Sinorhizobium meliloti: one gene and its partner. The protein of the gene in region 2 binds, or shares a complex with, the protein of the main gene of each other region. Links are inferred from orthologs where the notes say so. Each region holds a gene or a part of one and is shown on either strand. Other genes may lie near its edges.

Evidence for each region. The genes of interacting proteins can lie anywhere in the genome.
Region 1: the proteins of tsaB (region 2) and tsaD are in contact, whole or in part, in a solved structure (PDB 4WQ4), measured with the Escherichia coli proteins. The link is inferred for Sinorhizobium meliloti from one-to-one orthologs.

What each region holds. Positions count from the first base shown.
Region 1 is NZ_JAGIOS010000001.1:1,585,222-1,590,546, reverse strand. The notes cover bases 1-2,940. They hold tsaD (tRNA (adenosine(37)-N6)-threonylcarbamoyltransferase complex transferase subunit TsaD), read right to left. Parts: upstream 2,050-2,940; coding sequence 952-2,049; downstream 1-951. Other genes in these bases: hemC (hydroxymethylbilane synthase), read left to right, coding at 2,221-2,940; JOH52_RS07490 (NAD(P)H-dependent glycerol-3-phosphate dehydrogenase), read right to left, coding at 1-941. Also shown: more of hemC, read left to right, coding at 2,941-3,150; JOH52_RS07475 (uroporphyrinogen-III synthase), read left to right, coding at 3,155-3,862; JOH52_RS07470 (COG4223 family protein), read left to right, coding at 4,082-5,325.
Region 2 is NZ_JAGIOS010000001.1:906,321-911,797, forward strand. Bases 2,719-5,477 are described here. They hold tsaB (tRNA (adenosine(37)-N6)-threonylcarbamoyltransferase complex dimerization subunit type 1 TsaB), read right to left. Parts: upstream 4,547-5,477; coding sequence 3,890-4,546; downstream 2,719-3,889. Other genes in these bases: olsA (lyso-ornithine lipid O-acyltransferase), read right to left, coding at 2,719-3,212; JOH52_RS04365 (GNAT family N-acetyltransferase), read right to left, coding at 3,332-3,835; JOH52_RS04375 (NifU family protein), read right to left, coding at 4,783-5,349. Also shown: JOH52_RS04350 (PhoH family protein), read right to left, coding at 1-861; tRNA (N6-isopentenyl adenosine(37)-C2)-methylthiotransferase MiaB, read right to left, coding at 866-2,284; more of olsA, read right to left, coding at 2,334-2,718. UniProt on the Escherichia coli protein: Required for the formation of a threonylcarbamoyl group on adenosine at position 37 (t(6)A37) in tRNAs that read codons beginning with adenine.

The sequences.
Region 1 (5,325 bases), 680 kb from region 2 along the record:
CCGTCGACGATGGCCGCGACGGCCTCGGTGACCGGCATCTCGATGCCGAGTGCGCCCGCCACGCGGGCGGCGACGGATGCGGCAAAGGCGCCCTCGACCAGCTCGCTGCTTCCGGCCGCGGCCCGGCCGTCCTTGCCGAGCGCTATGCCGAAGCGCAGGTTGCGCGACTGGTGGCTCGTCGCGGTCAGCACGAGGTCACCCAATCCCGAAAGGCCGCGCACCGTGTCCGCCTCGCCGCCTCTCGCAACGATGAAGCGCGACATTTCCGCAAGCCCGCGCGAGATCAGCGCAGCGCGGGCCGAGTCGCCGAGACCGGCGCCTTCGACGATGCCGCAGGCGATCGCCAGCACGTTCTTGAGCGCCCCGCCAAGCTGAACGCCGGTGCGATCCGCCGAGGGATAGAGCCGGAACGTCCGCCCGGAAAGCGCCTCCGCAAGCTCCGTCGCGATCGCCGTATCGGGGGCGGCGATCACCATGGCAGTCGGCAGGCCGCTAGCGATATCGGCGGCAAAGCCCGGGCCGGAAAGCACCCCGATGCGGCGGCCCGGCAACTCCTCTTCGAGAACGTCGGTGAGGAGTTGGCCGGTCGATTGCTCCATGCCCTTGGCGCAGGTGACGACGATCGCCCTGGCGCCGATCGCGGGACCGTAGCTACGCGCCGCGTCCCGATGCGCTTGCGAAGGCATCGCGAAAAGGACGATGTCGGCGTCTTCGAGCGCGGCCGCCTGCGAAGAATAGACAAGGCCCGGGGGAAGCGGAATTCCCGGGAGAACCGCGTCATTCCGCCCGGTACGGCGACACTCCGCGGCCGCTTCTTCCCGGCGGGCAAGCAGAGTGACATTCGCCTTGTCCTTCGCTGCCGCGACGGCCGAAAGCGCCGTTCCGAAGGCGCCCGCCCCGACGACCACGATTTTTGGCGCGCTCTTCGATTTGCCGCTCATCTTCTGTCCATCATGCCTTGGCGCCGCGTCTGCCGGAGCCGATCAATGCCTTGGCTTCGGAATCGAGCGGCCAGCGCGAACGCGGAGCTGCATCGAGCCCGTCCGCCGGCAGGCCCGCCGCGAGGCGCTCCGCACCGGCCCACGCAATCATCGCCGCGTTGTCGGTGCAAAGCTGGAGCGGCGGCGCGATGAAGCGGAAGCCGTGCTCGTCGCAAAGCGATTGCAGTGTCCGGCGCAATGTCTGGTTCGCGGCAACCCCGCCGGCCACGACGAGAGCCGGTTGGTCGACGGAGGCGAAGTCCGCCCTGAACCGCTTCAAGCCGCGCCCGACCCGATCCCTGAGCGTGCGGGAAATGGCGCGCTGAAAAGAGGCACAGACGTCGGCGATATCCTGATCCGTCACCGGCCCCAGCGACTGTGCGGCCTGGCGGACGGCGGTCTTGAGGCCCGAAAACGAAAAGTCGAGCCTGGCGTCGCCGACGAGCGGCCGGGGAAAATCGAAGCGCTCCGCATTACCGGCTTGCGCCGCCCGCTCGACGGCCGGCCCGCCCGGATAGGGAAGACCGAGCAGCTTTGCGGTCTTGTCGAAGGCCTCGCCGAGCGCATCGTCGATCGTCGTGCCCCAGCGTTCGTATTCGCCGACGCCCTTGACGAGGATCAGCTGTGTATGGCCGCCCGAGACGAGCAGCATCAGATAGGGAAATGAAAGGCCGTCGGTCAGCCGCGCCGTCAGCGCGTGGCCTTCGAGATGATTGACCGCATAGAGCGGCTTGCCGGTCGCCCGCGCGATCGCCTTGCCGGTCATCAGCCCGACGATGAGCCCGCCGATCAGGCCGGGACCACTTGTCGCAGCGACCGCGTCGATGTCCCGGAGTGTCACGCCGGCGCGCAGGAGCGCTTCCTCGATCAGCGCGTCGAGCGCCTCGACATGGGCGCGCGCCGCGATCTCGGGAACGACGCCGCCATAGGCACTATGCTCTTCCAGCTGGCTCAGCACCACGTCGCCGAGAATCCGGCCGCGGCCCTCTTCGTCACGCAGCACGACCGAAGCGGCGGTTTCGTCGCAGCTTGTCTCAATGCCGAGGATGCGCAAAGGCGGGGACGTCACGTGCTATACTCAAAGATTGCGGTCGCAGTGAAAGGTGGCTACACGAAACTCAAACAGCGCCGTGCGCCTTCAGACGCACAAGGGACGCTGTAACGCTTTGAACTGCTGCATGGTTTTGTCCTAAACCGGTTCCGATTTAAGGAAGCATGCAGTAACAACGGATGGCGAAGGATGCAAACGAAACCTTTCCGCATCGGCACGCGCGGCAGCCCGCTGGCGATGGCCCAGACGCATGAAACGCGCGATCGGCTCGCCGCCGCACATGGTCTGCCGCCGGAAATGTTCGAGATCGTCATCCTTTCCACGAAGGGCGACCGGATCACCGACCGGTCGCTTGCGGAGATCGGCGGCAAGGGCCTGTTCACCGAAGAGCTTGAGCAGCAGCTTCTGTCGGGAGACCTCGACTTCGCCGTGCATTCGTCCAAGGACATGCCGACGAAGCTGCCTGAGGGGCTGTTCCTTTCCGCTTTCCTGCCGCGCGAGGACATCCGCGACGCCTTTGTCGGCCGCTCGGCCAAAAGGCTCGTCGATCTCCCGCAAGGCGCCACCGTCGGCTCGTCTTCGCTGCGCCGTCAGGCGCTGATCCGGCGGCTTCGGCCCGATATCGACGTGATCACCTATCGCGGACAGGTCGAGACACGCCTGCGCAAGCTTGCCGAAGGTCAGGTCGACGGCACGCTTCTGGCCTATGCCGGCCTAAGGCGGCTCGGCATGGAGCATGTGCCGACGGAGCTGCTTGATCCGGAAGAATTTCCGCCGGCGCCGGCCCAGGGCGCGATCTGCGTCGAGGCCCGCATCGGCGACGACCGTATCAACACGCTGCTTGCGGCAATCGACGATCCGCGCACACACGAGGCGGTTTCCTGCGAGCACGGCTTCCTGGCGACACTCGACGGCTCATGCCGCACGCCGATCGCCGGCTACGCGCAATCGGACGGGACACATATCCGCTTTGCCGGCATGATCCTGACGCCCGACGGCACCACCTCCCACCAGATCGAAATCGACGGCAGAGCGGCAGACGCGGAAAGGCTTGGGCAGGAGGCCGGCGAGCGTATCCGCGCCAAGGCCGGACCGGGTTTCTTCTCGAGCTGGAGCTGATCCGATGCGCGTGCTCGTGACCCGGCCACGCCCGGCCGCCGAAAGGACGGCGGCAAGGCTCAGCGCCATGGGTCACGAAGCGGTCATCCTGCCGCTTATGCAGGCGCAGCATCTCGCCGGCGCGGCCCGGGCAGCATTGAGTGAGCCCCACCAGGCGATCGCCGTCAGCAGTGGGGAGGCGGTCCGCGTCCTCGGCGCGCTCGGACCGGCGCTTGAGCCACACCTTGCAACTCCGCTCTTTGCAGTCGGCGAAGCGACGGCGCGCGCTGCGGGCGATCTCGGATTTACCGATGTCCGCATCGGACCGGGAACCGGCGAAGGACTCGCCGAGACGGTGGCTGCCCTTCTCCCCCCCGGCGAAACGCTGGTCTATCTCGCCGGTTCACCGCGAACCGACGGTTTCGAACGGGCATTGCACCAACGGCGGATCGAGCACAGGACCGCCGAATGCTACCGGATGGCGCCGGTCCACTATCCTGCGGAGACGCTGCCCGGACTCCTCCGCGCGGGCCCCTTCGATGCGGTCATGCTCTATTCCCGCGAGAGCGCGCGGCGCCTGGACGCAGCATTGCGGGAGAGCGGGCTTGAACCCGCGGACCTCGCCTCGCGCTTTCTCTGCCTGAGCTGGCCGATAAGAGAGACCCTGCCGGACGGTCTACCCTGCGGGGTCGCGGCGGTGCCAGACGAGGAAAATCTCTTGCGGCTTCTTTGAGGCCAAATCAGCAAAGTCGGCGCCGGTTTTCCGCCTGCCTTCTTCACATTGCTCGGGTCATCTGGGGCATTTCCGTCAAAAAGCACGGTCTGGGGCTTTCCCTCGTCATCCTCGCTGACTAGGTTTGCGTTTAGATCGGATGAGGAAAGTGCGGAGCGTTCCTGCTGCAGATCCGCTCAGGCCTACACCGACAGGCAATGAAACGGTAAAGAGGTGACCATGGCATCGGAAAAGCCGCCGCGCCGCTCGAAACCCGGGAAAGAACCGCTGACGATCGATCTCGAGGCGGAGAAGACCGAACCTGCGGCGGCCGAGGCAGCGGCCGGCCCGGATGCGGCGAAGAGCAAGCCGGCGGATATTTCGACGAGCGAGGCGGCTGAAGCCGGCGAAGTAAGAACCGGCGAAGTCGAAAGCAACGAAGCCGGTATCGGCGAACCTCCTTTGCCGGCGGGCGATCCGAAAGAGGGAACTCCGCAAGAGGAAACAGAGATGGAGGAGGCACGCGCCGACGCGGCTGCGGCCGCCTTCGACGCGGAGCTTCCGCACGCGACCAACGGCGAACTGCCCGAGGCAAAGAGGAGACAGGCCACAGGCGCAGGTGCGCTTGCAGCCGGCATCCTCGGCGGTCTCATAGCGCTCGCCGGTGCCGGCGTGCTGCAATATGCCGGCTACGTTCCGGCGCCCGGACCGGAGCAGCCGGGCACCGAGCAGAACCTTGCGAGCGAGATCGAAGCGATCAAGGCGGAGCTTCAGGCACAGGCCCCGGCGGCGCCAGTGGACGTCGCCCCTTTGGAAAACCGCCTTGCGGCCCTGGAACAGGCGGCCCGAGAGCCCGGCGCAGCTGCGGCGGGCGCTCCCGAGATCAAGGCGCTCGAAGCCGAGGTCACCAATCTGACGAATGAAATGGCCGCCCTGAAGACCGAGCTTGCCGAGGCTCGCCAGGCGGCGGACGCCGCCAGGGCGGAACTTGCCGGCCGTATCGACCAGGCGGAGCAGAAGCTCAACGAGCCTGCGAACGATATCGAGATGGCGAAAGCCGTTGCCGTCACCGCACTGAAGACGGCGATCGATCGCGGCGGGCCGTTCCTCGCCGAACTCGACGCCTTGCGCAGCATCGCCCCCGAGGATCCGGCCGTCAAGGAACTGGCCGATGTCGCCGCGACAGGGGTCCCCACGCGGACGGAATTGAAGGAAAGTTTCCGGCCGGCGGCGGACGCGATGCTGGACGCGCTGCACCGGCCAGATCCCAATCAGGGCATTTTCGATCGCCTCGTCTCCAGCGCAATGTCGGGCATCCGCGTGCGGCCGGTCGGCAGCGTCGAAGGCGACACGCCGGAAGCGGTGATCGCCCGCATCGAAGACAAGCTCGATAACGGCGATCTCAAGGGCGCATCGCTCGAATGGGACAGCCTTCCCGAAGCCGCGAAATCCGCCGGCCAGGGGTTCAAGGAGAAGCTCGACCG
Region 2 (5,477 bases):
CGGATCGCCCGTGACGATCATCCGGCCGTTCTCGCCGAGACGGGTCAGGAACATCTTCATCTGCATCGACGTCGTGTTCTGCGCCTCGTCGAGGATCACGGCGGCGTTGGCAAGCGTTCGCCCGCGCATGAAGGCGAGCGGCGCGATCTCGATGACGCCGGCGGTGATTGCCCGCTCGACCTTGTCGCCCGGCATCATGTCGTACAGCGCGTCATAGAGCGGACGCAGATAGGGATCGACCTTCTCCTTCATGTCGCCCGGCAGGAAGCCGAGACGCTCGCCCGCTTCGACAGCCGGACGCGAGAGGATGATCCGGTCGACAGCGCCACGCTCCAGGAGCTGGGCGGCATGGGCGACGGCGAGATAGGTCTTGCCCGTGCCGGCAGGACCGACGCCGAAGACGAGTTCGGCCCGCTCCATGGCGCGGATATAGGAATCCTGCATCGGCGTGCGCGCAGCGATTGTCTTCTTGCGCGTCGAAATCTGCGCCATTGTCAATTTGGCTTTGCGCTCCATCGTCGGCAACTGTAGCTGATCGTCGGCGGCGACCGCCATGCGGATCGCACCTTCGACATCGGATGTATCGATCGAAGCGCCACTCTGCAGCCTTCCGTAGAGATAGTCGAGGGCACGACGCGCCTGATTGGTTGCGACGACGTCACCGGAGATGGCGACCGAGTTGCCCCGCGGCCGGGCCTCGATGCGCAATCGCTCTTCCAGCAATTTCAGATTCTGGTCGAACTGACCGAAGAGCTCGCTCGCGAAGCGGTTGTTCTCGAAGGTGAGCACGAAGTGATTGGCGTCCGTCGCGGATGTCTTCGACTGGCGAGATGAGGAAGAAATCAGTTCGTGTCCGTTCAAGCGGTCAGCTCCTCGCGTCCGATTCCCCGATCATCTCGGCAAACAGGCTGTTCGGCCCGGCCTTGGTGATTCGCACTCTGATAATGTCACCGATTTGCGATGCTTTTGCATCAACATTCACGGGCTGCAGCCACGGCGACCGGCCGACGAGCTGCCCCGGCATGCGGCCCGGCTTCTCCAGGAGCAGGTCGATCTCCCGACCCACACAGGCCTCGGCGAAACCGCGCTGCTGCTTTACGAGCAAAGCCTGCAATATTTCCAAGCGCTTGGCCTTCACGTCCTCGGGAACCTGTTCCTTGAGCTCGGCGCCCGGCGTGCCGGGACGCGTCGAATACTTAAACGAGAAAGCCTGTGCATAGTTCACTTCTTCCACAAGGCGAAGGGTATCCTCGAAGTCCTGATCGGTCTCGCCGGGGAAGCCGACGATGAAATCGCCCGAAAGCGCAAGGTCGGGCTGCGCCGCACGAATGCGCTCGACGAGCGCCAGATATTCGGCTGCCGTGTGGCGCCGGTTCATCGCCTTCAGGATACGGTCGGAGCCCGACTGGACCGGCAGGTGCAGATAGGGCATCAGCTTCGCCATCGACCGGTGCGCCTCTATGAGGCTGTCGTCCATGTCGCGCGGATGGCTGGTGGTATAGCGCAGGCGCGCAAGGCCGTCGATTTCGCCGAGGCGTCGCAGGAGGTCGCCAAGGCTCCATTCGCGCCCATGCGGACCCTCGCCGTGCCAGGCGTTGACATTCTGTCCGAGCAGGGTGATTTCGCGCACGCCGCCTTCGACGAGCTTCTCCGCCTCCGCCACGATCTGTGCCACCGGGCGCGAGACTTCCGAGCCGCGCGTGTAGGGTACCACGCAGAAAGTGCAGAACTTGTCGCAGCCTTCCTGGACGGTCAGGAAAGCCGTGACGCCCCGCGCACGGGTCTTGGCTTTATCGGGCGCCGGCAGATGGACGAACTTGTCCTCGATGGCATATTCCGTTTCCACGATACGCTGGCCGGCGCGAGCCCGCTTCAGCGCGTCGGGAAGGCGATGATAGGTCTGAGGACCTATGACGAGATCGACCGCCGGGACGCGGCGGAGAATTTCGTCGCCCTCCGCCTGGGCCACGCAGCCGGCGACGCCGATCAGCATCTCGCGGCCCTCGAGCGCCTTGGCCTTTTTCAGTTCGCGCAGGCGACCGAGCTCGGAATAGACCTTCTCCGCAGCCTTTTCGCGGATATGACAGGTGTTGAGCAGGACGAAATCGGCGTCTTCCAGGACATCGGTCGCAACATAGCCGTCGCGCGAGAGCGCATCCGACATGCGGTCGGAGTCATAGACGTTCATCTGACAGCCATAGGTCTTGACGAAGACCTTGCGCGCCGGAACGTTCAGGTCGCCCGCCTCGGGCGACGTCGACAGAAGAGCGGTTTCCTGGGTCATGCGGGTTCTTTAGTGCATAGCGCCCCAAAGTTGAAGCATTTTCGGGCCGTCACGGCGCGAGCCGCGACCTTTGCGCGTCTGACGGGATGTCCGGCGCTGCAGAGCACGCGGGGGCCGGCTCGCCCTTCGCGGCGGATCGGGAGCGCCCTCGCAGCCGATCCGACAGCATCTTGCGGATCCGCTGACCGATGAGGCGGCTTACTTCCTTGCGGTTCGCGTGCCGGTCATAGTCCACCGCCTCGCCGAAATCGACATCGACCTCCAGGGCTCCCTCTCTGAGCACCCCGAGAAGGTGCGGCACCAAGCCGATGTCCCCCGGCCATGCGGCGATCGGCCGATGATAGCGCCCCATCGGCATGCCGTGGATGCCGGTGTAGGAAATCGCCAGCGGCTGGACGTGGACCACGCCGGTCGGCGACTGCGGGACCGCCGAAGCGGCCGCGCCGAACAGCGAGGTCTTGATGTCGAGCAGCCGGTTGCCGTCGGAGGTCGTTCCTTCCGGGAAGAGCACGACGATTTCCCCATCGGCGAGCCGCCGCCCGATGTCATTGACCTGGTGACCGGTGGTGCGCTTCTGCTCGCGTTCCACGAAAACCGATGCCTGAAGGCGGGCGAGAAGCCCGAATATCGGCCAGCTCTTGACGTCCGACTTGGCAACGAAAACGACGTCCGCCACCGAGGAAAGCACCAGGATATCCTTCCAGGAGACGTGATTGGCGCTCAGGAGCAAGGGACGCCGGCGGTCGAGCTCGCCATGGACGCGGACGCGCAGGCCGAGCAGCAGACAGGCGACGCGATGCCAGTGACGCGGCAGCCAGCGCCGCGGTTTCAGATCGAGCCAGAGGCAAAGAATCTGGACCGGCATCAGCACCAGCGAGACCATGACGAGCAGCATGCCGCAAAGAGCGACCCGCACCCAATTGATCATCCGCAGGCACCTTCCAAACTGCGCTTCACCGTTTGCGTGAAACAGTGAACGTGATCTATTCCAATAGGTTGAGACGCGGGATGCGGGCGGAAAACCGCACACACTTTCCTCATCCCGCTCTAGCGAAGATCGAGCCGCATGACAAGCGCCGCGCTGCGTTCGCCGGGCCGCGCCTGATAATAGGCCTTGCGCTCGCCGACCTTGCGGAAGCCGAGCTTTCCGTAGAGGCCGATTGCGGCCTGGTTCGTCTCGTCGACTTCCAGGAACAGTGCCTCGGCCCCTTTGACGGCGGCCTCCCGCATGGCCGCCTGCATGAGGCGCCAGCCGAGACCGGAGCGCGCGTAGCGGGAGTCGACCCCGATCGTCAGTATCTCGGCTTCGCCCGCGACCGCCCGCGACAGGACGAAGCCGCCGAAGGCCGGCCGGAACATGCCATTGGCATTGGTCTGGCGCGCGACGAATCCGAATACCGTCTCCTGACTCAGGAGCCCATGGATTTCGCCGTCGCTCCAGGCGGCGGCAAAGCGCTGGCGATGCAGCGCGGCCGCGGCGCCGAGATCGGCCTCTTCAAGCGCGAAAATGTCGAATTCGGTGCGGCGGGTGAAGTAGTCGGTAAGGCTCATCGGGGGCGTTTCTTGGACGTTCTGGAGAATATACGGGCGAATGGCGTCTTCCGGTCAGGCGCGGGTCACGGCGAATCCGGCCTGGGGCTTGGCGTCCGGTCCGCGCAGATAAAGCGGCTTAGGACGCGCTGAAACCGGATCGGCCGCAGCCCCCAGCCGGGCGAGGGCCGCCATATCGATCTCGTCCGGCTTGCCGCCCGCCGCGCCGGTGACGGCAGGGGCACCGGAGCCGCAGGCGATGCCGGCGAAAGCGGAAAAGCGCAGGCGCGCTTCCTCGGCGGGCAGGATTTCCGCCTCCCCCTGCGGCCGTCCCGAAGCATCGAAGGCCTGGAGGTAAACCTCGTCCCGTTTGGCGTCGAGGACGACGAGCACCGGCTGGCCAGCCTGGTTCAGCCTCGCGCTTTCGGCGACGACGTGAAGCGTGGTGATCCCGACCGCGGGCTTTCCGAGCGCCAGCGCGAGGCCGCGCGCAGCGGCAACGCCGACACGGATCCCGGTGAACGATCCTGGACCTATCGTCACGGCAATCCGATCGATTTCGCCGAGTTCCCGGCCCGAGGCGCTCAAGGCCTCATCCACGAATTCCATGAGGCGCTCCGCGTGGCCACGTCCGATATCCGCGCCCGCGCATGCCAGAAGTTCTCCGGCGCCGCCGTCGTAGACGGCAGCGAAACAACCGGACCCGGATGTATCAATGGCAAGAACTAGCATTTCAGCCGCGGTCTCCTCCCCTGCGCCTGCGAGCGGTGCGGCTGCGAGGGTGCGCAGCCGCAGTTACCGCATGTCCAAGTCGCTGCGGCCCTTCGGAATCACACTTGCGATTCTATCCCAAAAACCACACCGGGATAAGGAATATGGAAAGACGATGTAAGGAAAATGAAGCCAAACAGTAAGCAAAGGATGCGCGGGCCTGCCATGCAGATTCCCGCGCCCCGATCCGCTTCGGATCAGACGGATTCGACCGCTTCGACTTCCGGAACGAAGTGGCGCAGCAGGTTCTGCACGCCGTGCCTCAAGGTCGCCGTCGAGGAGGGGCAGCCGGAGCATGCGCCTTTCATGTTCAGGAACACCGTTCCGTCCTTGAAGCCGCGGAAGGTGATGTCGCCGCCGTCCTGGGCGACGGCGGGCCGAACCCGCGTCTCGAGCAGTTCCTTGATCGTGGCGACGATCGCCTCGTCGCCCTCGTCGAAGAACTCGTCCTCCTCATCCGTCTGCTCGGCACGGCCGGCGCCCGACATGATCGGCTGCCCCGACATGAAATGCTCCATGATCGAGCCGAGAATCGCGGGCTTCAGGTGCTGCCACTCCTGCGCTTCCTTGCTCACGGTGATGAAGTCATAGCCGAAATAGACACCGGTGACGCCGGGGATCGAAAAGAGCCGAGCCGCAAGGGGCGATCCTGCAAGGGCCTCTTCTTCGCTCCGGAATTCGGCAGTGCCGTTCTCCATCACCACCTTGCCCGGCAGGAACTTCAAAGTGGCGGGATTCGGTGTGGCTTCGGTCTGGATGAACATGTCTCACTCCATTCTGCCGGGAGCGCTCCTCGACCGGCCTTTTTAGAATTGTTCCAAAATATAGGAGCCTCGAGCGGAGCCCGCAAGGCGTAATAGCGTGATTCAAAGTGCTACAACGACCTTTGCGC